DNA from 2 places in the Stappia quadratibracata genome. Region 2 is predicted to be linked to the other one. Evidence: predicted binding sites of a transcription regulator. Region 2 holds the regulator's gene; the other holds the start of a gene.
What was found. Region 2 encodes LexA, which represses DNA repair genes until DNA is damaged. Its sites were predicted from a motif close to TGTTCNNNNTGTGTTCNG; they were not measured.
Positions count from the first base shown of each region.

Region 1 (15,040 bases), 810 kb from region 2:
CTGCATCGGCCTGCGGGTGATAGCTGCGACCCTCGTCCATCGCGTGCTCCTCGTGCCGGCCCGAAGCCGGGCCGCTTCACCCGCCAGGGTGATTGGAGAGAAGTATAGGCGGGTGCTACGAGAATCTCGACTGCAGATTTTGCAGTCGTTACCCCCTGCAAGAACTGACGATGTTCACGAGTCTTGCAAGTATTTTCGGGAATCGGGAGTGATTGACATGAAGACGACCGGATTTGTTTTTGCAGCGACGGTCCTTGCCGGCTGCATCTTCGCTTCGTCGGTGCATGCCGCCTGCACCGGATCCAACGGCCGGGGATGGGGGCGCGGCAACGGGGCCGGCAGCTTCCAGATGACGGCAGCCGACAAGTCGTGTCGGATCGGCTTTACCAATGTCATCAACGACCGGACGAAAACCAGCGTCCCGGCCAACAAGGTGTCGGTGACGCGTGCCCCGAAGAACGGCAAGGTGCAGGTCACCGGGAAGGGGCTCGTCTACACGCCGGCCAAGGGCTTCAAGGGGAGCGACTCGTTCTGCACGAAAAACACCACGCCCAAGGCCCCTGGTGTCGTGCTGTCGGGGTGCATCACCGTCGCCGTGCGCTGAGGTATACATGCAACCGGGCGATGCTTCGGTGCCGCCCGCTGCGCTACCAGCCCATCCCGGCAAAATAACCGAGATAGAACACCAGCCACGCGCCGGCGAGCATCCAGCGGCGCGTGGGCAGCGCAAGACCGCCGAGGAGCCTGGCAAAGACGAGCCAGCTCGCAAGGGCGGCGAGTGCGAACCGCAACAGCCGCGCCGGCAGGCTTGCCAGCAGCAAGGCCCAGAAGGGTACGCCGCTCGTTGCCGCTTCCACGGCGAAGATCTTGTAGGGCGCGCCGCTCAGGGAGCCGGCGATCATGCCCGAAAGCAGGCCTTGCTCGATCAGCCCCGCGACGCGCCCGACCAGCTCGGGAGAAATGCCCGGAACGCGCAGCAGGAGCGCCTGCGCGGCCTGCGGATCGGCGCTGGCGAAAGCATGGAGCAGTGCCCCGCCGGCCAGCGCGCCTGCCACCGCGGCAAGGGCGGCAAGGAGCGCCCGTTTCAACGAGACCTGCGCGATAAAGCTCAGCAGCACATCCGGCACGATGAAGAAGACCGTCGCCTCGGCAAGACCCCACAGGGCAGCGCCCGGCGTGGCGAGCCTACTCCCAGGACGCAAAGGTCTTCTCCGAGGAGAGCCCGGCAAAGCGCTGGGCCAGCGTCTCCATGAAGGCTGTGCGGTCGCCGGGCCAACGGATCGGCTCGCCGACGAAGATGTCGCAGAAGAACGGCACCAGCAGGAACGACCCCTTCGGCAGTGCCTTGCCGAGCCCGTGGGTGAAGACCGGCACGACGGGGGCGTGCGGGTTCTTCTCGGCAAGATGGGCAATGCCCTTCTTGAGGGCGACCATCTTCTCCGGCTCGCCCCGGCTGCCTTCGGGAAACAGGATCAGAATCTCGCCGGCGGCCAGCGCCGCATGGCACTCGGCCAGCGGGTCGGCGCCGGGCGCGCCGTCCTTGCGTTCGCCCGGTTTGCGGACGATCGGAATGATGCGCAGGATATTGAGCGAGAACCAGGCCATCGCCTTGTTGGCGAGGAAGTAGTCGGCGGCGGCGACCGGGCGCAGCAGATGCAGTTTCGACAGCGGCATCAGGCACATCAGCACCAATGTGTCGAGATGGCTGTTGTGGTTGGCAACGATCACCGCCGGCCCGCGTTCAGGCAGCCATTCGCGCCGGCGCACGTTCAGTCCGAGCACGAACAGCACGACGACTCGCGCTGCCAGGAAGAAGAGGATCTGCAGCCCTCGCGTCATGGCGTCCTCACGCGTGGAAGTAGCGCACGAAGTGGAAGAACAGCGGCGCGGTAAAGGTCAGGCTGTCGATCCGGTCCATGATGCCGCCATGCCCGGGGATCAGCGAGCCGGTGTCCTTGACGCCGAGATCGCGCTTCACGGCCGAGACGGTGACGTCGCCGACAAAGCCGGCGGCTGCGATCATCAGCCCGCTGGCCGCGGCCTGCTGCCAGTCGAAAGGCGCGACCAGCGGTGCGACGAGAACCGCCGCCACCGTCGTCGTGAGCAGGCCGCCGAGGAAGCCCTCCCAGGTCTTCTTCGGACTGACGACGGGGACGATGGGCTTTCTACCGAACAGGCGGCCCCAGGTGTACTGGGCGACGTCGTTGAACTGGGTCAGGAAGACCAGATAGAGCAACAGACCGGCGCCTGCCTGCGGATCCGTGTTGCCGATCACCGGCAGCACCAGCAGGAAGGCGGCATGGCTCAGCGAGAAGACGCAGAGCATGAGGCCCCAGTTGAGCGTGCCGATGGCCTTCAGGAAGCCCTCGGTCTGCTGCGTCATCAGCATGGAGAAGGGCAGGAACAGGAACATGTAAACCGGGATGAACACAGCGAACATGCCGTACCAGCCGTCGGCCACCCAGTAATACTGGACCGGGATCGACAGGTAGGCCCAGAACAGCACCCGCCTGTCGGCCCGGCGCGTCGGGATCATCGACAGGTATTCCTTGAAGGCGAGGAAGCTCACCAGCGCGAACAGCACGATGGAGAGTGTCGGGCTCAGCAGGAAGGCGGCGGTGAACAGGGCGATCATGCCCCACCAGCTCACCGTGCGGCTCACCAGTTCGGAGTGGTCGCGGGCGGGCTGCAAGCGCTTCAGCGCGAAGACGACGATGCTGGCAAGGATCAGGATCCCCCAGATGCCGGCGATGGCCAGATGCAGCGGCGTCATGTTGGTGATCAGGTTCACGGGCGGCCCTCCCGGACCTCGGCCAGCGCCTTGCGGGCGCGGTTGAAGATGGTGAGAGCGCCAGGAAGCAGCGCGATTGCCAGCACCCAGTTGGCGAAGGCCGGACCGATGAGGTCGATGCCGAGCAAAAGTCCGAGCGTGCCGAACAGGACGGCGCGGTCGCTCTTGCCGAGCGGCCCGTCATAGCGCCGCGAGGCGCCGATCTGGATGCCGACGACGCCGCTCATCTCGCTGATCACGGCCAGCAGGCACAGGCCGACGACGGCCATCGCCGAGACGCCGGGCACGAGTGCGAAGGGCAGGTAGAGCGCAAGGTCGGAAACCACGTCGCCGAGCTCGTTCAGCACGGCGCCCAGCGCCGATTGCTGGTGATGCTCGCGGGCCAGCATGCCGTCCATGGCATTGAGCGCCATGCGGGCAAAGAGAACGAGGGGCAGCAGGGCAAGGGGCAGGCCGGCTTCCGGCCACAAGACAATGGCAAGCCCGGCCATCACGGACAGGGCAAGGGCCGCAAGGGTCACCTGATTGGCGGTGATGCCGGCGGCCGCCATTCGGCGGAGCAGCGGGCGCAACAGGTCCTGAAAGCGGGATTTCAGATCGTAGACGGTGGCCATGGCGCTGCCGTTTGCAAGCGGGACGGGAAGGGCGATTCAACCCGACCGCGAGACAAGCGCGTTTTCGCCTCGCTTGCAACGCTGGAGGGAAGCGACTGGGTCGCTTCCCTTTCATTTGCCAGATTTTCCGTCAGATGCAGCGGGCGCCGGCCTCAGCCTTCGACTTCAGGCCGACCAGGCTGTCGCGCGGGTTGTATTGCGGCTGGGTCAGGGTAAAGACCTGCTCCAGCGCCGTGCCGGCATTGTTCACCACGGCGACATCCTGCACCACCAGCGTGTCGCAGCCGGTGCCCTGGAAGCGCACGCGGATGCGGAACTTGCGCGGGCCGTTGTCCGAGGGGCCGAACTCGCTGTCGAGAGCCGGGTTTTCTCCCGTCACCGTGCGCTCCAGAATCACCATGTTGGGCTGGTTCTGGGCAATCGGGGTGCCGCGCTCAGTGGCATTGGCAACGATGGTCTGGCGAACCGTCTCGGTGTTGGCCCGCACGGTGATCGACTGCGCTCCGGCCGGCACGGTCAACACTGCCTGCTGCGGTTCGACCGGGGCGGGCCCGCGGCGGCCGGACTGACAGGCGGTCAGGGCCGTGGCGGCAACGAGGACGAGGGTCAGGCGGAGCAGCATTGCGGCAATCCCCAAGAAGACTGTATGGGCCCGGACATGGGCAGGACATCCGGGCGGCACCTGGAAGGCGATGCTGCGCGGATCTTTCGCGCAAGCGCAAGCTTGCGACAGCGAAGTTAACAAAGACTGCGGATTACGGCATCCCGGCGAATGTGCCAAGGCGAGATCCGCGCGCTTGAAAGGGTCTGGTCGTGGCTCAGAACGTGTCGCCGGTCTTGAAGCCGCCGCCCCCGAAGGAGCCGCCGCCGCTGCCGAACCCGCCGCCCCGAAGGAGCCCCGTCCGAGCCGCCGCCCGATCCTCCCATGGAGCCGGGCAGGCCGATGCCGCCGGGAAAGCCGACACTGCCGCCATGGCGCTTGCGCCGCTTGCGCGACCTTTCGGCCTTGGCCCAGTAATCGGCGCCCGACAGGGCGCCCTTGGCCAGCTCGCCGAGCAGCACGCCGGTCAGGCTGTCATTGTCGAAGGTGGAATCCCAGGTGTCGTAGCGCTTCTGGCGGAACTGGCGCGTCACCTTGGCCAGTTCGTCGCGCCGGCGGCCGAGATCGCGCAGCGTGCGCTGGTCTTCCTCTGTCGCACGGTTCAGGATTTCGATACGGGCGTCGAGGTCCTGCAGGCGGCGGACGATCCGTTCGTCCTCGGTCGAAGACGTGGCAAGCGCCTCCTGCCACAGGGTCGTCAGTTCCTCTGAGCGCAGAGAGCGCAGCAAGGCCTCCTCGGCGGTGCGGAATTCGGAATCCTCGCCGGAGAGGTACGGCTGCTCGCGCTTGCTCAACTCCTCCAGCTCGGCTTCCAGCTTTTCCAGGGTTGCCGTCGTGTCCTCGATCTCGCGTTCGGCGGTCTCGATGATCGCGGCAAGGTCCTCGCCGGCAACTTCTGCGGCCGCCTGGCGCGACAGGACACCGAGCTTTGCGAGCTCGGCCTGCGCCTCGGCTTCCCGGTCGCTGGCATAGTCGCCGAGCCGCTGCGGGATCTCCACCAGCATCGCGTAGTTGGGGCGCGCATCGTCGTAACGCACGAGCCGCGCGACCCAGCGATCGAGCATGCGGATGAGGCCGGTCGAACGATAGGCGGAGGTGCCGAACCCGCGCTTCCACAGATAGATGAAGAGCGTGTCGTCCTCATAGGCCTTGCTCTTGGCCGCGCGGTCGTCCTGCGCCTGTCTGGCCTTCGAACGGGCTGCCTCGGCCGTGCGCTGCGCGGCCTCCGCCGCCTCGCGCTGGGCGGTATAGGCCGGATCGCCGGCGAGCTTCTCGTCGACGGCCTCAAGAATGCCGTCGAGCCGGTCGCTCGCCGCGTCGCGCTCGCGTGTCAGCCGGCGGCGCTGCTCGGTGAGGGCGGCGATGTCCCTCTTGAGGGCGTCGTGCTGAGCGCGCAGGGCCGACAGCGCCAGTTCGCGCTGCTCCAGCTGGCGGCGGGCTTCTGCCTCGTCCTTGTCGATGCGTTGACCGAAGATCTTGTCGCCGCCTTCGCGCAGGCGGAACCGGGCCAGGTCCCGGAACGCCTCCAGCTCGGCCGCGCGCAGATCGTTGATCTCGCGCATCGCATCATCGACGCGCCGCCGCAGAAGGTCTTCCTCCTGCCGGACTTCGCCGAGCGCCCTTTCGATCGAGCCGAGGGTCTGACGTCCGCTCACCATGCCCGCGTGCCCCTTGCCGTCTTGTGCGTGCGTGCCGGCCTCCCGCCGGTCCCTCCCTCAGATGTCGTCCGGCGCGAAGCCGTGCCGGTGAGAGCTACCATTGAGTGATCGCCCCCGTCTCCACCCGGGCCTGCCACTCGGGCTGCAGCTTGCCGCGTGCCTTGCTGCCAAGCACCGGGTTGCTGACGATGCCGTCCTCCTCCTTGTCCCGGCGCACCGCGTCGAAGGTCGATTGCGGCACCCGCTGGCCCCAGATGGTGACCCTCTTGCGGGCACCGTCCTCTTCCGAGGTCACTTCCTGTGGCACGACCGTTCCGTCCGGCGCCACCGCTTCGACGAGAAGGTAGTAGTTGCGCGCCGAGGTGTTGGCCTCCGGAATGCGGGTGACGCCGGTCGGCGTGCCCGGACGCGACACGATGCGGATGTCGTAGACCTGCAGCAGGCGCGCCTCCAGCGCCTTCAGGTCGGCCAGCGCCTTGCGGGCGGCGGCTGCATCGTTCGCGGCAAGGGCCGCCTGGCCGCTGGTGGCCAGCGTCGCCGCCTGCTCGCGGGCGGCGGTTTCCTCGCTCACCTCGCCGATCCGGCGCACCGTTGCGGCGATATCCGTCGGCAGGGTCTGCGTCAGCTCGATCCGCAGCGCCTCGGCGGCGCGTTCGCGCGGAACGGACACCAGGAAATGCCAGGCAAGCGCAGCGGCAACGGCCAGCAGCAAGAGAATCAGGAGCGCTTTCGCCCAGCGCATCCGCGTGACATAGATCAGCGCCAGCGTGCGCTGGAAGCCTGCGGCGGGCGGATTGTAGACGAAGCGGTTCTGCTTCAGGTTTTCAACGCCTTCGCGAAGAAGGCGGTCGGAAACCTCGATGCCCTGGCTCGTGTAGATCTCGCGCAGGCGCTGGATCATTGCAGCGTCGCGCTCGTCCGAGCTCAGTTCCTTCAGCGCGATGCGTTCGTCGTGGCGCAGCGTGTCGACCACGTCCATCGCCATCATCAGCTCATCGAGCGGTGCCCTGGTCGAGGCGGTGTCGGAGGCCATGCACTCGTTCCCCTGCGGCCCTGTGCGGCGGGACCGGCCCCGGATTTCCGCGGCCGGCCGTGATGGATGCCGTTCCCTTGCGGGTGGCTCAGGCGCCGATCATGTTGCCCTGCGCGGCGAGCTTTGCAAGACGACGCTTGCCGTCCTCCACCGCGTCGCGGATCTCCTCGGAGTTCTTCGTCGACATGGTGCGCATCTCGTTGATGATCTCGCGCGAGTTGACCTGGAAGTTGATGACCGAGTCCACCAGCTTCTTGACGGCTGCCGCCTGCACGGTCGGGCCGTAGCCGGCTTTCAGCGCGGCTTCCTGCACCGCATCGCCGATCTCCGCCAGGGTCTCCAGCGACTTCGACACGCCGTCCTTCATGGCGTTGAGCGCCTCGGTCGACTCATGCAGGCCATGCAGGCCGGTGAAGGAGGCGTTCAGCGCGGTCAGCACGGAATCGTTGGTGGAGAAGAAGCTGACCGACTGGGCGTAGACCCGCTCCTTGGCATTCGTGGTCTGCATCAGCCGCGCCATGATCACTTCCGACGTGTTGTAGCCGATGGTCAGGTTGTCGGAGAGGTCCTTGGAGATCTGGTAGCGCTTCTCTTCGTCCTGCATCGCGCGCATCTTCTCGTCGCGGGCGAATTCCAGGCGGGCCTTGGCCGCGGCATCGCCGCCGTCATGCGCCTCGACTTCCTTGTTGGAGGCCTCCAGCGCGGCCTTGGCGGCTTCCAGGCGGGCCGTTGCGGTGTTGAGCACCTCGAGCGCCAGCACCTCGGCCTGCTTCAGCGCGCCGCGGAAGTCGCGATAGGCCTCCAGGATGCGCTGTTCGCGCTCGATCTGGTCCTTGGTGTCGCGGGCGACGTCGAGATAGGTTTCCCTGATCTTGCCGAAGCGGTCGGAGATCGTGCCGCGGGTCATGTCGCGCCACTTGTTGGACAGGTTCTCCATGAAGGAGATCTTGCCGTCGGCCAGCTGGTCGACCATGCCCTTGGCGTCGTCGCGGATCGAGTTGAACGCCTCGGTGATCGCCTCGTAGCGCTCGCCGATGGACATGGCCTGGATCTCGTTGCGCACCACCTCGTTGAAGGTCTGGGCCTGACCCAGCGTGCGGGTGATCACCGCGATCTTGTCCGGAGACAGGTCGGAGATCTTTTCCAGCAGTGCGTTGATCGGCGCCTCGGCGGTGCCGTTGGGCATCAGGCCCATGTCGCGCAGGGCCGCCACCGCCTTGTCGAGATACTGCATCGGAGAAAGTCCGGTCTGAGCTGCTGCTTCCGCCATCTTAGCCTCTGTCTTCCTGTCTCGCCCTTGTTGCCGCCTGAAGGGCAGGCTGGGCAGGGCCGTATTGGACTCCGGCGACCGGTGCGGGCGGGAGGATCGTTCGGCGCCCCCCATTGGCTGCCGGTCGCAGCGAGTTAAGCATATAAAATGCGGCAGTTACACGTCAGAGGAGAGACGGCCTGCTCCGTTCCTGCCTCGCCGCGCGGCCAGCGCAACCGCGATTCCCGCTGCCAGCCTCGCATTGTTGCGGACCAGGGCGATATTCGTCACGAGGCTGCGCCCCTTGGTGAGCTCGTAGATCATCGCCAGGATGAAGGGCGTCACCGCCTTGCCGCTGACGCCGCGGGCTGCGGCTTCCGCCAGCGCCTGCTCGATGGCTGAGGAGATCTGCGAGGGGAGGATTTCGTCCGCTTCCGGCACCGGATTGGCGACCAGGACGCCGCCGTGGTCGCCGAAGCGGGTGCGCAGTTCCAGCAGGTCGGCTATCTCCTGCGCACTGTCCATGCGGTAGGGTGCGGCAAGGCCGCTGTCGCGCGACCAGAAGGCTGGGAAGGCGTCCTGCCCGTGGGCGATCACCGGCACGCCGCGCGTTTCCAGCACCTCCAGCGTCTTGGGCAGGTCGAGCAGCGCCTTGGCGCCGGCTGCCACCACGCAGACCGGGGTGCGGGCAAGTTCGTCGAGATCGGCGGAGATGTCGAAGCTCGTCTCTGCGCCGCGATGCACGCCGCCGATGCCGCCGGTAGCAAAGACCGCAATGCCGGCCGCATGGGCGGCCATCATCGTCGCGGCGACGGTGGTGGAGCCCGGTCGGCCGGTCGCCAGCGCAATGGCGAGATCGGCGCGCGAGCATTTCATCACGCCCTCGGCCTTGGCCAGCCGCTCCAGCGTGCCGTCGGAAAGGCCGACATGCAGCTTGCCGTCGAGAGCCGCGATCGTCGCCGGTACGGCGCCGCCGGCGCGGATGTCCGCCTCGACCAGCCGGGCGGTCTCGACATTCTTCGGCCAGGGCATGCCGTGGGTGATGATGGTCGATTCCAGGGCCACCACGGGGCGCCCCTCGGCCAGTGCCGCCGCGACGTCCTCGCCCAGCTGCAGAACCGGAGCCAGCCCGTTCATATCCTTGTCCAGCATGTCGAATTCGCTCCGTCCTGCCGTACCCTGCTGGGTGCGGACCGCCTTATAGGACCGCCGGCCCGTCGCTGTCGAGGCGCGCGGTCACCCCGTTTGCGCATGGCCGGGTGGCGGCTGCCGCGCATCCTTCCTTATCCTGCTTTCCAGTGGGTCGGTGCGATTGCCGGCCAGTTCAGTGCCTCGGCCACCGCGCCGGCGCATTCCAGCGTCAGCGCCGCTGCCCGCATGCCGGCCGCGACCGCCTGCGCAAGCGGCAAGCCGTGCTCCAGGCCCGCCAGCGTGCCGGCGATCAGCGCATCGCCTGTTCCGGTCACATCCACGATGCTCGGCGGAGGAGCAGCAGCGCCATCGCGTGTCGTCAGCGAGATCTCGTCGATGCCGGCGTGGGTCGCGAGAAGCACGGGGGCAGCGCCACGGGTCATCACCACGGCCCGCACGCCGGCCTTAACGAGTGCGCTTGCCGCCTTCACGCCGCTGTCGTCGGGTTCTTGCTGCTTCTCGTCCTGTTCGGTGTCGCGCCCGAGCAGGGCGGTGGCCTCCGCCCGGTTGCAGAACAGCAGGTCGAGCCGCGGCAGGATCGGAGCCAGCCGCGCGGCCTTGGCCCGCGAGACCGCGTCGGCCGCCAGCCTCCGCTCTCCGGCCGCTTTGGCCAGTTCCACCAGAAGCGGCTTCGGCAGGTTGGCATCGAGAAACCAGCAGCCGGCTCCCTCCTGCGCGCTGGTCAGCGGCAGCAGCGCGCCCGGCTCCAGCATCTCGGTGATGCGGGCATCGACGACGGCCGCCGCCAGCGTGCCGTCGGGATCGTGCAGGGCGAGATAGCGCCCGCTTGGCAGGTCGCTGCGGCGGATAGCTCCTGTCTCCACGCCTTCCGCCGCCAATTGCCTAAGCAGACCGTCGGCCTCCGCCTCGTGCCCCAGCCGGCCGGCCAGCGCGATGCGGCAGTCGAGCCGCGCCAACGCACGCGCCACATTGGTCGCGACGCCGCCGGGCCGTATGGCAAGCGCCGCCGGCGTCGAGGTTTCGCGCAGGATTCGGCGGTCCGCATGGGCGATCGTGTCGAGATGAATGGCGCCAAAGGCGGCAAGCGGCATGCGGGCAGGTCTCCGGCCTTTGTCCTTGCAACCGCTTATACCGGCTCGCGCAATGCGAGGGGAGGGGCTTTGCCGGCGTGCCGCCGCCGGCGACCGAGCGTGTGTCTCCGGCGTGCGTTGATTTTTCCGACCAGCAAGGGTAGCCGGGGCTCCTCTACGGTGCCTTTCGAGCGCCATGCCCCAACCGATGGCGGACCGATCCCTTGCAGCACCCGCGACTTGTCTTCATGCGCCATGGCGAAACCGAGTGGAACCTTGCCGGTCGCGCCCAGGGTCACCTGAACTCTTCGCTAACGCAGACGGGCCAGCGACAGGCCCAGCGGCTCGGCGAGATCCTGGCGCGGGAGCTGGGTTCGCCAGACGGCTTCGACCAGATGGCAAGCCCCATCGGCCGGGTGCAGGAGACGGTCGGCAACATCCGGCAGCATTTCGACCTCCGGCCGATCGCAACCGACCTGCTCAAGGAAATCGACCTGGGGGAGCTCAGCGGCCTCACCAAGCCCGAGATGATCGAGCGGTTTCCCGTGCATATGGCCGGCAAGCCGGACCACGACTGGTATTTCGGCGCGCCGGGCGGGGAAACCCTCGCCGACCTTCGCGAGCGGGCGAGCCGCTGGCTCGGCACGCTCTCGCGTCCGACCATCGCCGTGGCGCACGGCCAGATCGGCAAGGTCATCCGCGGCATTTGCCTCGGCCTCGACGATGCGCAGATCCTGCGTCTGAAAGAGCCGCAGGGCGTCGTGCATGTCATCGAGAACGGCGCGGAACAGACCTGGGTTTGAAGCCGTCCGACTGCTCCGCGGCGGGCTCGCCGGTTCGCCTGCCGGGTACGGCATATGTCCCGCTCGCGCCGCTGTGCGGGGCCGCGCGCACTCCCGTCGCCGGTGAGCGCAACCGATTCTCGGTGATCTGCAGTTGCCATTCGGGGCAGCTGTTTCATGAACAATAGCGGAACATGTTTTGAATATATGTTTTAATTCAGCATCTTATGCTCGATTGCGCAATGAGAACAAAAATGGTACAAAAGCGCAGTTTGAATCGCCGGGCGCGGCGTGAAATAAGGATGGCAGCCTCATGGCACAGAATTCACTCCGCTTGGTCGAAGGCATGCAGATGGACAAGAACAAGGCGCTCGACGCCGCCCTTTCACAGATCGAACGCGCCTTCGGCAAGGGCTCCATCATGAAGATGGGCCAGGGCCAGGTGGTCGAGGTCCAGACCGTGTCGACCGGCTCGCTCGGCCTCGACATTGCGCTGGGCATCGGCGGCCTGCCGCGCGGCCGCATCGTCGAGATCTACGGGCCGGAATCGTCGGGCAAGACGACGCTGGCCCTGCACACCGTTGCCGAGGCCCAGAAGAAGGGCGGCATCTGCGCCTTCATCGACGCGGAGCACGCGCTCGATCCGATCTATGCGCGCAAGCTCGGCGTCAATATCGACGACCTGCTGATCTCCCAGCCGGATGCCGGCGAGCAGGCGCTGGAAATTGCCGACACGCTGGTGCGCTCCGGCGCCATCGACGTGCTGGTGGTGGACTCGGTCGCCGCGCTGACGCCGAAGGCCGAGCTCGATGGCGAGATGGGCGACAGCCTGCCGGGCATGCAGGCGCGGTTGATGAGCCAGGCGCTGCGCAAGCTGACGGCCTCGATCTCGCGCTCCAAGTGCATGGTCATCTTCATCAACCAGATCCGCATGAAGATCGGCGTGATGTTCGGTTCGCCCGAGACGACGACCGGCGGCAACGCCCTTAAGTTCTACGCCTCCGTGCGCCTCGACATCCGCCGCATCGGCGCGATCAAGGACCGCGATGAGGTGGTCGGCAACCAGACCCGCGTCAAGGTGGTGAAGAACAAGCTGGCTCCTCCTTTCCGTCAGGTCGAGTTCGACATCATCTATGGCGAGGGCGTGTCGAAGATGGGCGAGCTCATCGATCTCGGCGTCAAGGGCGGCATCGTCGAGAAGTCGGGCGCCTGGTTCTCCTACAACAGCCAGCGGCTGGGTCAGGGCCGGGAGAACGCCAAGCAGTTCCTGCGCGACAATCCGGAGGCGGCCGAAGAGATCGAGCTGGCGATCCGGCAGAATGCCGGCCTGATCGCGGAGCGGATCACCGATCCCTTCTCGGAAACCGAGGACGACGGCTCCGCCGACGAGTAAGACCCAGCTGCAGCCGCCCCATCGGGCGGCTGTTTGCTTTTGGGCAGGTGTGTGCGAGGGGGCTTGCGGCAACCGGGCAGCGTCCGCCGTGAACGTCGAGCGGCGGCGGCTTGCAGGGCCGGCTTGCGATTTGCCCGGTTTTGCGGGTGCAAGAGGCTGTTGCAGGCAAGGCGCGCGCTGGACTTGCTGTCGCCACAAAGCTAAAAGCGGGCACAAGAACGAAGACAGGCGCGCTCCCCCTTCCGGACCATTCGAAGACCGCGGGACAGGCGGGCAGGCGCGGCGCAACGGATGGGATCCTGATGAGCGGCGTAAACGAAATCCGGTCTGCCTTTCTCGAGTATTTCGGGCGCAACGGTCATGAGATCGTGGCATCCGGCCCGCTTGTGCCGCGCAACGACCCGACCCTGATGTTCACCAATGCGGGCATGGTGCCGTTCAAGAACGTCTTCACCGGTCTGGAGAAGCGCGACTACCAGCGCGCGACAACCGCGCAGAAATGCGTGCGCGCCGGCGGCAAGCACAACGACCTCGACAATGTCGGCTACACCGCTCGCCATCACACCTTCTTCGAAATGCTGGGGAATTTCTCCTTCGGCGATTATTTCAAGGACCGGGCCATCGAGCTCGCTTGGAACCTGATCACCAAGGAGTTCGCGCTGCCGAAGGACCGGCTGCTGGTGACGGTCTATGCCGAGGACGACGAGGCCTTCTCGCTGTGGAAGAAGATCGCCGGCCTGTCCGAGGACAAGATCATCCGCATCCCGACCTCGGACAATTTCTGGGCGATGGGCGACACCGGCCCCTGCGGCCCGTGCTCGGAGATCTTCTACGATCACGGCGACCACATCTGGGGCGGTCCTCCGGGCTCGCCGGAAGAGGATGGCGACCGGTTCATCGAGATCTGGAACCTCGTCTTCATGCAGTACGAGCAGCTGCCGGGCGAGCGCATCAACCTGCCGCGGCCGTCCATCGACACCGGCATGGGGCTGGAGCGCGTTGCCGCCGTGCTGCAGGGCGTGCATGACAACTACGACATCGACCTGTTCCGCGCGCTGATCTCGGCCTCGGAAAACGCGGTCGGCGTCGAGGCTGAGGGCGCGCAGCGCGCCAGCCACCGGGTCATCGCCGATCACCTGCGTTCCGCCAGCTTCCTGATCGCCGACGGCGTTCTGCCCTCGAATGAGGGCCGCGGTTACGTCCTGCGCCGGATTATGCGCCGCGCCATGCGCCATGCGCATCTGCTGGGGGCCGAGGAACCGCTGATGTGGCGCCTGGTGCCGACTCTGGTGCGCGAGATGGGCCGGGCCTATCCGGAGCTGACTCGCGCCGAGGCCCTGATCACCGAGACGCTGAAGCTCGAGGAGCGGCGCTTCCGCAAGACGCTGGCCCGCGGCCTCACTCTCCTCGACGATGCCAGCGCCGGCCTTGGCGAGGGCGCCGAGTTCGACGGGGAGACGGCGTTCAAGCTCTACGACACCTACGGCTTCCCGCTCGATCTGACGCAGGACGCGCTGCGCGCACGCGGCGTTAGCGTCGATCTCGAGGCCTTCAACACCGCGATGGAGCGCCAGCGTGCCGAGGCGCGTGCCGCCTGGTCCGGCTCCGGCGAGGCGGCCACCGACACGGTGTGGTTCACGCTGAAGGAGCGTTGCGGCGCGACCGATTTCCTCGGCTACGACACCGAGACCGCCGAGGGCGTCGTCACCGCCATGGTGCGCGACGGCGGCGAGGCGATGGAGCTGAAGGAAGGCGAGACCGGTTTCGTCGTGCTCAACCAGACGCCGTTCTACGGCGAGTCCGGCGGCCAGGTCGGCGACACGGGCCGCATGCGCGGCGAGGGCGGTGTCGAGCTGGAAGTCACCGACACCCAGAAGAAGGCGGATGGCCTCTTCGTCCACGAGGTGCGCGTGCTCTCCGGCAAGGTGACCATCGGCCTGCCGCTGGAACTCCTGGTCGATGCGGCACGCCGCGGCTCGATCCGCGCCAACCACTCGGCGACCCATCTGGTGCACGAGGCGCTGCGCGAGGTCCTCGGCACCCATGTGGCGCAGAAGGGCTCGCTGGTGAGCCCGGAGCGGCTGCGCTTCGACTTCTCCCATCCCAAGCCGATGTCGGCGGAGGAACTGGCCGAGGTCGAGGAGATCGCAAACCAGATCGTGCTGCAGAACGCTCCCGTCGAAACCCGCCTGATGGGCGTCGACGAGGCGATCGAGGAGGGCGCGATGGCGCTCTTCGGCGAGAAATACGGCGATGAGGTTCGCGTGGTCTCGATGGGCCGGGCGCTGCGCGGCGACAAGGCCGGCAAGACCTACTCGGCGGAACTGTGCGGCGGCACTCATGTGTCGCGCACCGGCGATATCGGTCTCGTCACGCTGGTGACCGAGGGCGCCGTTGCCTCCGGTGTGCGCCGTATCGAGGCGCTGACCGGCGCGGCTGCCCGCCGTCATCTGGCCGGGCAGGATGCGCGGGTGCGCGAGATCGCTTCGGTGCTGAAGTCGGGCCAGGCGGATGTCACCGAGCGCGTTGCCGCGCTGGTTGAGGAAAAGCGTCGGCTGGAGCGTGAACTTGCCGACACGCGCAAGAAGCTCGCCATGGGCGGCGGCGGCGCGGGCGACGCGGACAAGGGCCTGCGGGAGATCGGCGGCATCAAGCTGATGGCGCGCATCGTCGAAGGGCTGAACCCCAAGGATCTCA
Region 1 covers NZ_JACMIA010000001.1:3,269,935-3,284,974, reverse strand. The annotation lists gene H7H34_RS14735 (helix-turn-helix transcriptional regulator) at 1-40, opposite strand, end outside; gene H7H34_RS14730 (Ig-like domain-containing protein) at 218-604, shown strand; gene H7H34_RS14725 (hypothetical protein) at 648-1,202, opposite strand; gene H7H34_RS14720 (lysophospholipid acyltransferase family protein) at 1,186-1,839, opposite strand; gene H7H34_RS14715 (phosphatidate cytidylyltransferase) at 1,847-2,791, opposite strand; gene H7H34_RS14710 (CDP-alcohol phosphatidyltransferase family protein) at 2,788-3,405, opposite strand; gene H7H34_RS14705 (hypothetical protein) at 3,536-4,027, opposite strand; gene H7H34_RS14700 (coiled-coil domain-containing protein) at 4,144-5,664, opposite strand; gene H7H34_RS14695 (DUF6384 family protein) at 5,759-6,697, opposite strand; gene H7H34_RS14690 (cell surface protein) at 6,786-7,967, opposite strand; gene H7H34_RS14685 (pseudouridine-5'-phosphate glycosidase) at 8,124-9,098, opposite strand; gene H7H34_RS14680 (PfkB family carbohydrate kinase) at 9,230-10,189, opposite strand; gene H7H34_RS14675 (histidine phosphatase family protein) at 10,393-10,971, shown strand; gene recA (recombinase RecA) at 11,264-12,343, shown strand; gene alaS (alanine--tRNA ligase) at 12,646-15,040, shown strand, end outside.
Region 1: recA (recombinase RecA) is a predicted target of LexA. The motif match lies at 11,195-11,212, and genes of this name have one in related genera.

Region 2 (15,040 bases):
GGTGGTCGGGAAGCCGAGCGCACGCAGGGTGATGCCGGAGTAGAAGTCGATGTTCGGGTAGAGCTTCTTCTCGATGAAGTAGTCGTCGTTGAGAGCGATCTTCTCCAGCTCCATGGCGACGTCGAGAAGCGGATCGTCCCGGATGCCGAGCTCGGCCAGCACTTCATGCGTGGTCTTCTGCATGATGCGGGCGCGCGGGTCGTAGTTCTTGTAGACCCGATGACCGAAGCCCATCAGACGGAACGGATCGTTCTTGTCCTTGGCGCGGGCGATGTATTCCGGGATCCGGTCGACCGAGCCGATCTCCGACAGCATGTTGAGCGCTGCCTCGTTGGCGCCGCCATGCGCCGGGCCCCACAGGCAGGCGATGCCGGCCGCGATGCAGGCGAACGGGTTGGCGCCCGAGGAACCGGCGAGACGCACGGTCGAGGTCGAGGCGTTCTGCTCGTGGTCGGCATGGAGGATGAAGATCCGGTCCATGGCGCGGGCGAGAACGGGGTTGACCTTGTATTCCTCGCAAGGCACCGCGAAGCACATGTGCAGGAAGTTCGACGCGTAGTCGAGGTCGTTGCGCGGATAAACGAAGGGCTGGCCGACGTGATACTTGTAGGCCATGGCCGCAAGCGTCGGCATCTTCGCGATCATGCGCAGGCTCGCCACCATGCGCTGGTGCGGGTCCGAGATGTCGGTCGAGTCGTGGTAGAAGGCGGAGAGCGCGCCGACGGTGCCGACCATGATCGCCATCGGGTGGGCGTCGCGGCGGAAGCCGGTGAAGAAGCGGCTCATCTGCTCGTGGATCATCGTGTGATAGGTCACGCGATGCACGAAGTCGTCCTTCTGGGCCTTGGTCGGCAGCTCGCCGTAGAGCAGCAGGTAGCAGCTCTCCAGGAAGTCACCGTGCTCGGCCAGCTGCTCGATCGGATAGCCGCGATACAGCAGGGTACCCTCGTCGCCATCGATATAGGTGATGGCGGATTCGCACGAGGCGGTCGAGGTGAAGCCGGGGTCGTAGGTGAAACAGCCGGTCTGCGCATAGAGCGAGGCAATGTCGACCACATCGGGTCCGATGGACCCCGGACGCACCTTCAAGTCCCAGGACTTGTCACCCATCGTCAGCTTGGCAGTGTTGTCGCTCATTCAGGCTACCCCCTTGTATGAAGCGCGCCGCAGGATCGTCCGGGCCGGCTTCCAGGAGAGGCTGGGGCGTGCCGGACACACGGCGGGAGGAAAGGTCGAATGTTGCGTATCCCATTTGTCCGCTCCCCGCAAGCGCACCTCCCTAACGCTTTCGTCACAGGGTGACGGGGGATTCATGTGAACCGCGGGCGGCGGCCGGGGATCGGGCCGCCGCCTTGATTGGTACCTTTGGCCGGGCGGGCCCGGCCTTGCCTCAGCCGGCGGCCTGATCGGCGATGCGGGCGAGCGATTCCTCGCGGCCGAGCACGGCCAGCACGTCGAAGATGCCGGGCGAGGTGCCCCGGCCGGTCAGCGCCGCGCGCAGCGGCTGCGCCGCCTTGCCGAGCTTGAGATCGGTCTCCTCGGCATAGGCGCGCACGGCCTCCTCGGTCGCTTCCGCGCTCCAGGTTTCGAGCGCGGAAAGGCGTGCGTGCAGGTCGGCGAGCACCTTGCGCGCGTCGTCTGCCTCCAGCAGCTTTTCCGCCTTCTCGTCCATCGCGAGCGGGCGCTGCACCCACAGGTACTCGGCGCTGTCGGCCAGCTCCACCAGGGTCTTGGCACGCTCCTTCAGCCCCGGCAGGGCGGCGCGGAACATCTCGACATGCGCCGGGTCCTGCAGCCAGTCGCGCAGGCCTTCGGCGTTCTCCGCATGGGGCAGGAAGCTGGTGAAGTCGGCCAGCAACTCGTCCGTGCCGGCTGCACGCATGTAGTGGCCGTTGAGGTTCTCCAGCTTCTTGAAGTCGAAGCGCGAGGGCGACTTGCCGATGGCGTCGAGATCGAACCAGCCGGTCATCTCCTGCGTCGAGAAGATCTCGTCGTCGCCATGGCTCCAGCCGAGGCGCGCCAGATAGTTGCGCATGGCGGCGGGCAGATAGCCCATGGCCCGGTAGGCCTCGACGCCGAGCGCGCCATGGCGCTTCGACAGCTTGGCGCCGTCCGGACCGTGGATCAGCGGGATATGGGCCATCACCGGCACGTCCCAGCCGAGCGCCTGATAGATCAGCGTCTGGCGGGCGGCATTGGTCAGGTGATCGTCGCCGCGCACGATGTGGGTGACGCCCATGTCGTGGTCGTCGACGACGACGGCCAGCATGTAGGTCGGCGTGCCGTCGGAGCGCAGCAGGACCAGATCGTCCAGATCCTTGTTCGGGAAGACGACGCGGCCCTGCACCTTGTCCTCGATCACCGTCTCGCCGTCGACTGGCGCCTTGAGGCGGATCGCCGGCTTGACGCCGGCCGGGGCCTCGGACGGATCGCGGTCGCGCCAGCGCCCGTCATAGCGCGGCGGCAGGCCGTTGGCGCGCTGCTCCTCGCGCATCGCCGTCAGCTCTTCCGGCGTCGCATAGCAGCGATAGGCCATGCCCTTCTCGATCAGGCTCTCGGCCACCTCGCGGTGGCGCGCGGCGCGGGCGAACTGCGAGATCGCCTCGCCCTCCCAGTCGAGACCGAGCCAGGTCAGGCCGTCGAGGATCGCGGAGATGGCCGCATCGGTGCTGCGCTCGCGGTCGGTGTCCTCGATCCGCAGCAGCATCTTGCCGCCGAAACGCCGGGCATAAAGCCAGTTGAACAGCGCCGTGCGGGCGCCGCCGATATGCAGGTAGCCGGTCGGGGAGGGCGCAAAGCGCGTGACGACGGGAGAGCTCATTCAAAAGGCCTCGTGATCGGTGGCGGCACCGGCGCAGAGCGTCCGGCGTGCCTTCGGGAATATCCGGTGCCGTTTCGCGTCTTGCGCGAACCCGGGTTGCAATGCAACGCTTCGGTCCTGGCACGGTCGGCGACCGTGTAACACAGCGGCGCCGCGCCACCAATGCCCGAGCGAGGGGCACGCGCGCGCCGGCGAGGGGAAGGGGCGGCCAGGTGTCCCGGGCGGGCGAGGACGACGACGACAGGCGAGCGCTGCCGGATGCGGCGCCAAGGGCGGTGCCGGCAGCGGCGCCGGGACGAACGGGCAGCGGCAGTGGGGAACGCCGCTGGCTTGCGCTCGCCCCCTTGCTGCTTGCCGATCTGCTTGCCCGTCGTCGGCGAGCCCGCGCAGGATGGCACGAAACGCAAGGGGCGGGGACAAGGTTCGCAGCTGCCTGTGCCGAAAGCCTTGCGCAGGGGCGCGGGCTCGCCTTCGCCGCGCTCGCCTTCACCTTCGGCATCGCTGTCTATTTCCGCCTGCCGTCCGAGCCGTTGGTCCCCGTTCTGGCGCTTGCCGCCATTCTTGCCTGGGCCGGCTGGTTTTTCGCGGCGCGCCGCGGCGTGCGGGGCCTTGTGTTACTGGCTCTGGCGCTGGTGCTGTCGGGACTTTTCGCCGGGGCATTGCGCACCGCACTTGTTGCCGCCCCGGTGATCGATCGGGCGCGGAGCGTGACACTGACCGGCTTTGCGGAGGAGGTCGAGCGCACCGACCGCGGCACGCGGTTGCTGCTGCGCGTTGCGGGGATAGAGCGGCTGCCAGCGTCAGCAATGCCTTATCGGGTCCGCGTGTCGCTGCGCGGCGACCCCGAAGGCGAGAGGATCTCTGTCGGCGAGGCTGTACGGCTGCGCGCGAGGCTGATGCCGCCGTCGGCTGCCGTGATGCCCCGCGGCTACGACTTCGCCTTTCGTGCCTTCTTCGACGGCATCGGCGCCACCGGTTTTGCCTTCGGCGCGCCGAGCCGCATTGATCTCGGTCCCGCACCGCTGTCGCTACGGCTGAAAGCCGGGATCGCCAGTCTGCGTCAGGCGATTGCCGCGCGGATCATCGCCGCGCTCGGCGAGACGACGGCCGCCGCGCTTGCCATTGCGCTGATCACCGGCGACCGCTCTCTGATCCCAGAGCAGGTGACGGAGGCGCTGAGGACCGCCGGCCTTGCGCATATCCTGGCGATTTCCGGCCTGCATATGGCGCTGTTCGCCGGCTCGGTGTTCTTCGTCGTGCGGGCGCTTCTGGCGCTGTTCCCGCATCTGGTGCATGAGCGGCGGATCGATGCCTGGGCCGCCGTTGCGGCGATGTCGGCCGCCGTCTTCTATCTCGGCATTTCCGGTGCCTCCATCGCAACGCAGCGCGCCTTCCTGATGATCGTTCTGGTGTTTTCGGGGCGCATCTTCTCGCGGCGGGCCCTGACGCTGCGCAATGTCGCGATTGCCGTCCTGCTGATCCTTGCGATGCTGCCGGAGGCGTTGCTCGATCCCGGTTTCCAGATGTCCTTCGCCGCCGTGATCGCCCTGATCGCCGCCTATGAGGAAATAACCCGGCGGCGCGCCGCGCGCGAGCGCCAGGGGCCGATGGCGCCGCCGGGTCGTGGGGGGCTGCTGCAGGCCGCGACATCGGGCGCTGCGGGCTGGTTCTGGGGGCTTCTCCTGACCTCGCTGATCGCGGGCCTGGCGACGGGGGCCATCGGCGCCTATCACTTCCACCGAATCTCGCCGCTCGGTACGCTCGGCAACCTGCTGGCAATGCCGGTGGTGACACTCGTGGTCATGCCGTTCGCGGTGCTGGCGCTGGCCCTGCTGCCCTTCGGGCTGGAGGCCTTGCCGCTCGCGGCGATGGGCGCTGGCATCGATCTCGTGGTGGCGATGGCGACCTGGGTCAGCAACCTGACGCCGGAGGACGGGGTGATCGGCGCGCCCTCGCTTGGCGGCACGCTACTGGTGGTGGCGGCAGGGCTTGTCGCCTGCCTTGCGCCGCGGGGATATCGCCCAGTCGCCCTGCTGCCGCTTGCCGCCTCCGTCCTGCTTTATGCCCTGCATCGGCAGCCGGACATGCTGATCTCGGCCACCGGCACGACCATTGCCGTGCGCGATGCGGCCGGGGCCTTGCGCGTTTCATCGCGCCCGAGCGGGTTCCTGCCGGAGGTCTGGTTGCGGGCGGAAGGCATCAGTGTGCAGCACCACGGGAACCGGCGGATCGCGGCCGGCGACCTTCGCTGCGACAAGCTGGCCTGTCTAGTGCGCGCGCATGGTCCGCCGGGGGCGGGTGCCCGGCACGGTGCCTCCGCAAATGCACCGCCGGGACCGGTGGCAGGACCGGGGCCGGGGCCCTTTGCAGCGGGGCAAGGCCCGCCTGCGCTGCTGGTCTCGCTGGTGCGCGACAGCGCCGCCTTCGAAGAGGATTGCCGCAAGGCCGACATCATCGTCTCGGCGCTGATTGCCCCGCCCGATTGCCGGGCAAGGCAGGTGTTCGACGGGGCGCGGCTTGCCCGCGACGGCGCCGTTGCGCTCTATTTCAGTGCGCCGGCCGCCTCGGCCGCATCTCGATCAGCGCTCGCGCAAGCGTCATCGGCTTGGCAGTCGCCATCAGGCACAGGCGATGCTCTCGCTGTTGCCGTGGTCCCCAGCTACGGGCGTCGCCGACCCTGGACGCCGAAATGACCCGCCTGCCAGGAGCCCCGTCCGGCGCGCGGCCTCAATAGCGACGGAACAGCGAGACGAGCTTGCCCTGGATGCGCACGCGTCCCGGACCGAAGATGCGGGTTTCGTAGGCCGGGTTTGCGGCCTCCAGCGCAACGGACGCGCCCTTCTTGCGCAGGCGCTTCAACGTCGCTTCCTCGTCGTCGATCAGGGCGACGACGATGTCGCCGCTGTCGGCGCTGTCGGAACGGCGGATCACCACGGTGTCGCCGTCGAGAATGCCGGCCTCGATCATGGAATCGCCGCGCACTTCCAGCGCGTAGTGCTCGCCGTTGCCGAGCAGGTCGGCCGGCATGGCGATGGTGTGGCTGTGGGACTGGATCGCCTCGATCGGTACGCCGGCGGCAATGCGGCCCATGACCGGGATCTCGACGCTGTCATTGGCCGCGGGCGGTGGGGCTGGGGCTGTTTCCACCGGCGGCGTCTTGCCGAGAGATCCTTCGATGACGGAGGGCGAGAAGCCCTGGCCGCGCTGCGAGGCAAGGCCGAGCGCAACCGATTCCGGCAGCTTGACGATCTCCAGCGCCCGGGCGCGGTTCGGCAGGCGGCGAATGAACCCGCGCTCTTCCAGCGCGGTGATCAGCCGGTGGATGCCGGACTTGGACCGCAGATCGAGCGCGTCCTTCATCTCGTCGAACGAGGGAGGAACACCGGTTTCCTTCAGCCGTTCGTGGATGAACAGGAGCAATTCGTGCTGCTTGCGCGTCAACATGCGCTTGGGTCCCCCGCTCTGGCACGCAAGGCCTGGCCGATATCGGCCGGCTGCTGCCGATCGCTGCCTGCGACTCAGGCTATGTACAAATCATGAACATAGTCTAACCGTTCCTGCCTTGTTCCACAATGCCCATAGGGAACGAAACGGGAAGCGGTAGGGCGCGGGGTCGGCTCAGCCCTGCGGCAGGCGCAGGACCGGCACCGGCGTGCCGGCGGGCAGGGGGGGCGCATGGGGCGGGCGCACCACCAGCGCATCGGCGCGGGTGAGCGTTGCCAGCATGGAGGAGTCCTGCCGCTCGAACGGGGCGACACGCTCCGTGCCGTCGTCCTGGCGCAGGATGCGCGCCCGCAGATAGTCCTCGCGCTGGTCATTGCCGCCGATATCGGCGGTCAGCGGCAGCAGTTCGGCATCGCGCCGGCGCGGCGGGCGGCCGAGCAGGGCGTCGATCAGCGGACGCAGGAAGAGAACGCCGCAGACGAGGCTTGAGACCGGATTGCCCGGCAGGCCGAGCACGCGCATGCCCTCGATGCGGCCGGCCATCAGCGGCTTGCCCGGCCGCATGGCGATGCGCCAGAAGCCGAGTTCCATGCCTGAGGCGGCAAGCACTTCCTGCACCAGATCGTGGTCGCCGACGGAGGCCCCGCCAAGCGTGACGAGGATGTCGGCTCCGACGGCTCGCGCCTCGGCGATCTTCTCCGCGATATGCTCGCGCCGGTCGGAGGCGATGCCGAGCTGCAGCGGCTCGCCGCCGCAATCCTCGACCAGGGCGGCAATGCCCGCATGGTTGGAGGCGATGATCTGGTCGGGCCCCGGCTGCTCCCCCGGTTCGACCAGTTCGTCGCCCGTCGCCAGGATCGCCACCTTCGGTCGGCGGCGCAGCTCAAGCACGGGATGGTTCATGGCGGCCGCCAGCGCAAGGCGGCGATAGTCGAGCCGCGTACCGGCGCTCAGCAGCGTTTCGCCAACCTTGAAATCAAGCCCGGCGGGGCGCACGAAACGGCCGAGCGGTGCGCTTTCCAGCGCGGTGACGCGCTCGCCGTCGCGCTCGGCGTTTTCCTGGATCAGGATCGTGTCGCTGCCTTCGGGAAGCGGTGCGCCGGTGAAGATGCGCACGGTCTCGCCCGCTCCGATGGTGCCGGAGAAGGCGCGGCCCGCGGGGGCTTCGCCGATCAGCTTGAGCACGGCCGGAACGGTGGCGATATCGGCCGCGCGCACGGCATAGCCGTCCATGGCGGAGGCGGCGAAGGGCGGCTGGGTGCGGGTCGCGGCAAGGTCGGCAGCCAGCACGCGGCCATTGGCCAGTGCGAGCGGCACGGTCTCGGAGCCGAGCGGCTCGACGTCGCCGAGAAGTCGCGACAGGGCTTCGTCGACCGAGATCAGCGCCATGTCAGCAGTGCCTCATGTCAGTTGGCCTTGTGTCAGGCGGGGTTCGTTTCGCTCGCCGCGGTCCAGTCGCCGGACTTGCCGCCGGACTTGGCAAGGACGCGGATGCCGCCGATGGTCATGCCGCGGTCGACGGCCTTGGCCATGTCGTAGATCGTCAGGCAGGTGACCGAGCAGGCGGTCAGCGCCTCCATCTCGACGCCGGTCTGGCCCGAAACGCGGGCCATCGCGGTGACGCGCAGGCCCGGGAGCGCCTCGTCCGGCACGATGTCGACGGCGACCTTGGACAGCAGCAGGGGATGGCAGAGCGGCACCAGCTCGTGGGTGCGCTTGGCGGCCATGATGCCGGCGATGCGGGCGGTGGCGATGACGTCGCCCTTCTTGGCCGAACCGGACAGGATCAGCGCCAGCGTTTCCGGCTTCATGCGCACATGGCCTTCGGCCTGCGCCTCGCGGGAGGTGACCTCCTTGGTCGAGACGTCGACCATGTTGGCCGCGCCGCTCTCGTCCAGATGGGTCAAGCGCGGGGAAGCGTCTCCAGAAGATGTGCCAGCCATGTCCTACTCCGCCGCAAGTCCGGGACGCGCCAGCAGCGCGCGCGTTGCGCCGGCCACATCGTCCTGGCGCATCAGGCTCTCGCCGATCAGGAAGGTGGAGATGCCGCAGCGTTCCATCCGGGCAAGGTCCTGCGGGGTGAACAGGCCGGATTCGCCGACGACGAGACGGTCGTCCGGGATCAGTCCGGCCAGCGTCTCGCTGGTTTCCAGCCGCGTTTCGAATGTCTTCAGGTTGCGGTTGTTGATGCCGATCATCGGCGAGGTGAGGCGCAGCGCGCGCTCCAGCTCGTCCGCGTCGTGCACCTCGACCAGCACGTCCATGCCGAGGCCGAAGGCGGTCGCCTCCAGATCGGCGGCCAGCGCGTCGTCGACGGCGGCCATGATGATCAGGATGCAGTCGGCGCCCCAGGCGCGGGCCTCGAACACCTGATAGGTGTCGTAGAGGAAATCCTTGCGCAGGGCCGGAAGCGCGGTGGCTGCACGCGCCGCGACCAGGAACTCCGGCGCGCCCTGGAAGGACGGGGTGTCAGTCAGTACGGAGAGGCAGGCGGCGCCGCCGGCCTCATAGGCGCGGGCCAGCGCCGGCGGATCGAAGTCGGCGCGGATCAGGCCCTTGGACGGGCTTGCCTTCTTGATCTCGGCGATCAGGCCGAACTCGCCGGCGTCCTTGCGGGCGCGCAGCGCGTTCAGGAAGCCGCGCGGGGCGTCGGATTCGGCGGCGCGCCGCTCGATCTCGGCCTGCGGCACGGCGGCCTTGGCGGCGGCGATCTCCTCGCGCTTGTAGGCGCCGATCTTTTCCAGGATGTCAGCCATCGCCGCGCACCTCGTTCGACACCTCGACGAGACGCGACAGGCGCGCCAGCGCATTGCCGCTGTCGATGGCATTCGCGGCCATCGCGACGCCCTCGGCAAGGCTCGGTGCGCGGCCGGCGACCACCAGCGTCGCGCCGGCATTCATCAGCACCGTGTCGCGATAGGCGGACTTTTCGCCCTCCAGCACGGCCTTGAGCGCGACGGCGTTTTCCGGCGCCTCGCCGCCCTTCAGGTCGGCGGGGTCGTGGAACGCAAGGCCGACATCCTTCGGCGAGATCTCGAACAGGCGGATCTCGCCGTTCTCCAGCGCGGCAACGCTGGTCGGGCCGGTCGTGGTGATTTCGTCGAGCCCGTCGGAGCCGTGCACCACCCAGGCCGATTCCGAACCGAGCGCGGCAAGCACGCGGGCGATCGGCTCGACCCATTGCGGGGCGAAGACGCCGACCATCTGACGCTTGACGCCGGCCGGGTTGGACAGCGGGCCGAGCAGGTTGAAGATCGTGCGGGTGCCGAGCTCGGTGCGCGCCGGACCGACATGCTTCATCGCCGAATGATGGTTCGGCGCGAACATGAAGCCGAGGCCCGCCTCGCGGATGCAGCGGGAGATCTGCGCCGGGCTGATGTCGATGTCGACGCCGAGCGCGGCCAGCACGTCGGCTGCGCCCGACTTGGACGACAGCGAACGGTTGCCGTGCTTGGCGACATGGACGCCGCAGCCGGCGACCACGAAGGCCGAGCAGGTGGAGATGTTGTAGCTGCCGGAGGCATCGCCGCCGGTGCCCACCACGTCGACCGCATCGGCCGGAGCGGAGACCGGAACCATCTTGGAGCGCATGGTGGCGACGGCGCCGGCGATCTCGTCGACGGTCTCGCCGCGCACCCGCAGCGCCATCAGGAAGCCGCCGATCTGCGCAGGGGTCGCCGCGCCCGACATGATGATGTCGAAGGCGGACTGGGCTTCTGCGCGCGACAGGGCGTGCCCGTCGGCGGCCTTTGCGATCAGGCTCTTGAGGTTGCTCATATCAACGTCCTCCCGAAAGGGACCCGGGGCGGCATCAGCTGCCGCCCTGGCCGAGCACCCGGTTGATGTTGGCCTGGTTGACGCTGACGCCGAGCCGCGCCTCGCGCTCACCGACATACTGACCGATGATCGAGTTCTGCAGAGCCTCGGCCAGCCGCTGGTCGAGCGCGGCGATCTCGCCGGCCTCGCGGAAGAAGGCCGGAGCCGAGGCGCCCGTCACGCGGAAGACCAGGCGACGGTCGCCCTCGCGCGCGGCGCTGCCGAGCGTGCCGACCGGGCCGGAGAAGACGGCCGGGATGGCGGAGGCGGGCAGGGGGCCATTGGCGCCATTGCGCTTGATGCCGCTGGCCGAGGCAACCGTCAGGCCACGCTCGGTCGCCACGTCCTGCAGCGACTTGCCGCCGCGGACCTCTTCCACGATGGAGGAGGCAAGGGCGTCGAGACGCTCGGTGCGCTGCTGCGCGGTCCAGGCGTCGACGACCTGCTGGCGTACTTCGTCCAGCGTGCGGTCGCGGGCCGGAACGACTTCGCGCACCTCGAACCACAGGAACCCGTCGCGGCCGAGCTGCAGCATATCGGCCTCGATGCCGACATCGCTCTCGAAGACGTCGGAGATCAGGTCGTTGGCGTCCGGCAGCTCAACCGCGTTGCCGGCCTCGTCCTTGCCGGCGCTGTCGAAGGCGGCCGGCGTGTCGAGGGTCAGGGAGAATCGCTCGGCGACCTCCTGCAGCGTCGCGCCGCCGGCGCGGGCGTCCTCGATCTCGTCATGCAGGTCCAGCACCTCGCGCTGCGCCTGTCGCAGTGCGATTTCCTTGCGCAGCTCGGGAGCGACCTCCTCCACCGGCGACTGATGCGCCTCGGTGATCTCGGCGACCTTGAGCAGGACCGAGGTCAGGCGTCCCTCGACGATGTCGGAAGTCTGTCCCTCGGCGAGCGAGAAGGCTGCCTCGGCGATGGCCGGATCGAGCAGGTCCGTGCGGGCCATGTTGCCCAGCTCGACCTGCGTTTCCGTCAGGCCGCGCTCGGCCAGGATGTCGTCGAAGGTCTTGCCTTCCGAAAGTGCGGTGCGGACAGCCTCGACCGCGGCCGCGTCGGGCAGCGGAAGCTGCAGGATGCGGCGGCGCTCCGGCTCGCCGAAGCGGTCGCCGGAGGCCTGGTATTCCTGGCGCACGTCGTCTTCGCTGACCTCGTCCGGGCGCGCCAGGCGCTCGGGCGTCAGCGACAGCAGCGCGACCTTGCGGTATTCGGGCGCGCGGAACGTGTCCTTATTGGCCTCGAAATATGTGGCGAGCTCGCTGTCCGTCGGGGCGGGAATGTCGCCGGCCTGATCGGCGCCGAATTCCACGTAGTCCACGCTGCGCTCTTCATTGGCGTGCTGGTTGAACGCCTCCAGCATGGCCGCCGGGGTCGCAAGGCCGCCGCTGATCGCGTCGGCGATCTGGCGGCGCTCCTCGAGCAGGCGGCGCTCGGCGACGAAGGCGTCCTCGGTCAGGCCGTTGGCCTGCAATACGCGGGCGAGCTGGGCGCGGTCGAATCCGCCGCCCGGCGCCTGGAAGGCCGGAGCCTCCTGGATGAGACGGACCAGTTCCTGATCGGAAACGCCGATATTGTAGCTCTCGGCCGTCTCGTTCAGCGCGGCCTCGGCGATCATGCGGCCGAGCACCTGCGCCGGAATGCCGAGCGAGGCGCCTTCGACGGTGGACAGCGGCCGGCCGATGTTGCGGCCGATCGTGTCGAGCTCGCGCCGATAGGCATTGTCGAAGTCGACGATCGAGATCTTGCGGTCGCCCACGGTCGCGACCTGGTCGCCGCCGACATTGAGAAGATCACCCGAAATGCCCCAGATCGCGAAGCTGATGACGAGAAGACCGATCAGGAGTTTGGAAATCCATGACTTTGCGCCGCTGCGCAGAGTGTCGAGCATTGCAGGTTCCGTCGTTACTGAGGCAACAGGATACGGCCCGGACCTTGGGTAAAATCCGAGCGAGAGCGGGCGGATCATAGAGACGCGGGCCCGCAGGAGCAAGGCACAGGCAAAGGCTTGCGCCGTATCGTCTTGAACGAGGCGGAAATTCTGGTAGCACCGGCGCTGAACCTGCCTTTCGCGCAGAAGCCAACCGCCGACCGAATGCCAGCCGAGGATGTCGAAATGACCGAGAAGAACAAGCCGCTGATCGCCGGAAACTGGAAGATGAACGGGCTGGCGACCGCGCTCGGCGAACTGCGGTCGATGGCGGAGGCGGCGGCCGGCGGTCTGGCGGCAAGCGTGGACATGGCGATCTGCCCGCCCGCGACGCTGGTCGCGGCAGCGGCGGCGGCAGCCGGAGACAGCGGCTTGAGCATCGGCGGGCAGGACTGCCACACCGCCGCAAGCGGCGCCCATACCGGCGACATCTCGGCCGAGATGCTGGCCGATTCCGGTGCGCGCTGGATCATCGTCGGCCATTCCGAGCGCCGGGCCGACCACGGCGAGAGCGATGCCCTGGTGCGGGCCAAGGCGGAAGCGGCCTGGCGTGCGGGTCTTGTCGCCATCGTCTGCGTCGGCGAGACGGAAGCCGAGCGCAAGGCCGGCAAGGCTCTCGAGGTGGTCGGCGCACAGCTTGCCGGCTCGGTGCCGGACGGGGCGTACGGCGCCCGGCTGGTCGTTGCCTACGAGCCGGTCTGGGCCATCGGCACCGGCCTGACGCCGACGGTGGATGATGTTGCCGAGATGCATGCCTATATGCGCAAGGAACTGCAGGGACGGTTCGGACCCTCGGCTGCGTCGATCCGGCTGCTTTACGGCGGCTCGGTGAAGCCGGCCAATGCCGGCGAGCTGTTGTCGGTGGACAATGTCGACGGCGCGCTGGTCGGCGGCGCCAGCCTGAAGGCCCCGGATTTCCTTGCGATTGCAAAGGCTGCCGGCTGATCTGCCGGCATAGCTTTCGCCATGCGGGCAGCAGGTGGCTGCCATGAGCGGGGCCGGGGCCGATCAAGGGTGGAAACCATGACGGCATTGGTGTAGAACCCGCTCCAATCCGAACACGAAAGACTGGTTGTCGATGGAAACCGTTGTCATCGTTATTCACCTGATGGTCGTGCTTGCGCTCGTCCTCGTGGTTCTTCTGCAGCGTTCCGAGGGCGGTGCCCTGGGCATCGGCGGCGGCGGCGGCGGGATGATGTCCAGCCGCGGCAGCGGCAACGTGCTGACCCGCGCCACCGCCATCCTGGCTGCAGTCTTCTTCGCGACCTCGCTGGGACTTGCCATGCTGGCAAAGAACAGCGATCGCCCGGCGTCCATCCTGGATGCCGTGCCCGGTACGCAGACCGCGCCGGCAGGCGAGGGAACGTCGGGCTCCGGCAACGGCATTCTCGACCAGCTGCGTCCGCCCGAGACGCCCGCCGGACCTCAGGTTCCGGCGGCGCAGTAAGCCCAGGGCGGCAGGCGTCTTCATCCAATGCCCCGCGATACCCGTCGCGGGGCATTTTCTTGTGTGTTAACTCCGTGTCGGGCGTTCGAATCAGCGCCCGCAGCGATATGGTATTGGTCCATGGCGCGATACATCTTCATCACCGGCGGCGTGGTTTCTTCCCTTGGCAAGGGACTCGCCTCCGCGGCTCTTGGAGCCCTCCTGCAGGCGCGTGGATACCGGGTGCGGCTTCGCAAGCTCGACCCCTATCTCAACGTCGATCCCGGGACCATGAGCCCCTATCAGCACGGTGAGTGCTTCGTCACCGACGACGGTGCCGAAACGGACCTCGACCTTGGCCATTACGAGCGGTTCACCGGTCGTCCGGCCAACAAGATGGACAACATCACCACCGGCCGGATCTACCAGGATATCATCGCCAAGGAGCGCCGCGGCGACTACCTCGGCGGTACGGTCCAGGTGATTCCGCACGTCACCGACGCGATCAAGGCCTTCGTGCTCGACGGCAATGACGACTACGATTTCGTGCTGTGCGAGATCGGCGGCACCGTCGGCGACATCGAGGGCCTGCCGTTCTTCGAGGCGATCCGTCAGCTCGGCAACGAGCTGCCGCGCGGCCATGCGGTCTATATCCACCTGACCCTGATGCCGTTCATCGCCTCGGCAGGCGAGCTCAAGACCAAGCCGACCCAGCACTCGGTCAAGGAGCTCCGCTCCATCGGCATCCAGCCGGACATCCTGATGGTCCGCTGCGACCGCAAGATCCCGGAGAGCGAGCGGCGCAAGCTGTCGCTTTTCTGCAACGTGCGCGAAGGCGCCGTCATCCCGGCCTATGACGTCAAGTCGATCTACGACGTGCCGATCGCCTATCACAAGGAAGGCCTGGACGACGAGGTGCTGGCGGCGTTCGGCATCACCGGCGCGCCGGCGCTCGACCTGTCCCGCTGGACCGGCATTTCCGAGACGCTCGCCAACCCGGAAGGCGAGGTGACCATCGCCATCATCGGCAAGTACACGGTCCTCAAGGATGCGTACAAGTCGCTGATCGAGGCACTGGTGCATGGCGGCATCGCCAACAACGTGCGCGTCAACATCGAGTGGATCGAGTCCGAGATCTTCGAGAAGGAAGACGCGACCCCGTGGCTGGAAAGCGTGCACGGTATTCTCGTGCCGGGCGGCTTCGGCGAGCGCGGCGCGGAAGGCAAGATCGCGGCGGCCCGTTTCGCACGTCTGCACAAGGTGCCGTATTTCGGCATCTGCTTCGGCATGCAGATGGCGGTGATCGAGGCGGCGCGCAATCTCGCCGGCATCAAGGATGCCAACTCGACCGAGTTCGGCGAGGCCGCAGAGCCCGTCGTCGGCCTGATGACCGAATGGTCGAAGGGCAACCAGATCGAGGTCCGGCGCGCGGATGGCGAACTGGGCGGCACCATGCGTCTTGGCGCCTATCCGGCGCGGTTGCAGAAGGGCTCGCGCATTGCCGACATCTACGGGGCGGAGATGATCTCCGAGCGCCATCGCCACCGCTACGAGGTGAACATCGCCTATCGCGAGCGGCTGGAGCAGGCGGGCCTGCGCTTTGCCGGCA
Region 2 covers NZ_JACMIA010000001.1:2,461,240-2,476,279, reverse strand. The annotation lists gene gltA (citrate synthase) at 1-1,137, opposite strand, end outside; gene gltX (glutamate--tRNA ligase) at 1,391-2,821, opposite strand; gene H7H34_RS10860 (ComEC/Rec2 family competence protein) at 3,034-5,514, shown strand; gene lexA (transcriptional repressor LexA) at 5,549-6,265, opposite strand; gene H7H34_RS10850 (molybdopterin molybdotransferase MoeA) at 6,440-7,654, opposite strand; gene moaC (cyclic pyranopterin monophosphate synthase MoaC) at 7,687-8,208, opposite strand; gene trpC (indole-3-glycerol phosphate synthase TrpC) at 8,212-9,021, opposite strand; gene trpD (anthranilate phosphoribosyltransferase) at 9,014-10,042, opposite strand; gene H7H34_RS10830 (peptidylprolyl isomerase) at 10,077-11,966, opposite strand; gene tpiA (triose-phosphate isomerase) at 12,192-12,950, shown strand; gene secG (preprotein translocase subunit SecG) at 13,084-13,452, shown strand; gene H7H34_RS10815 (CTP synthase) at 13,573-15,040, shown strand, end outside.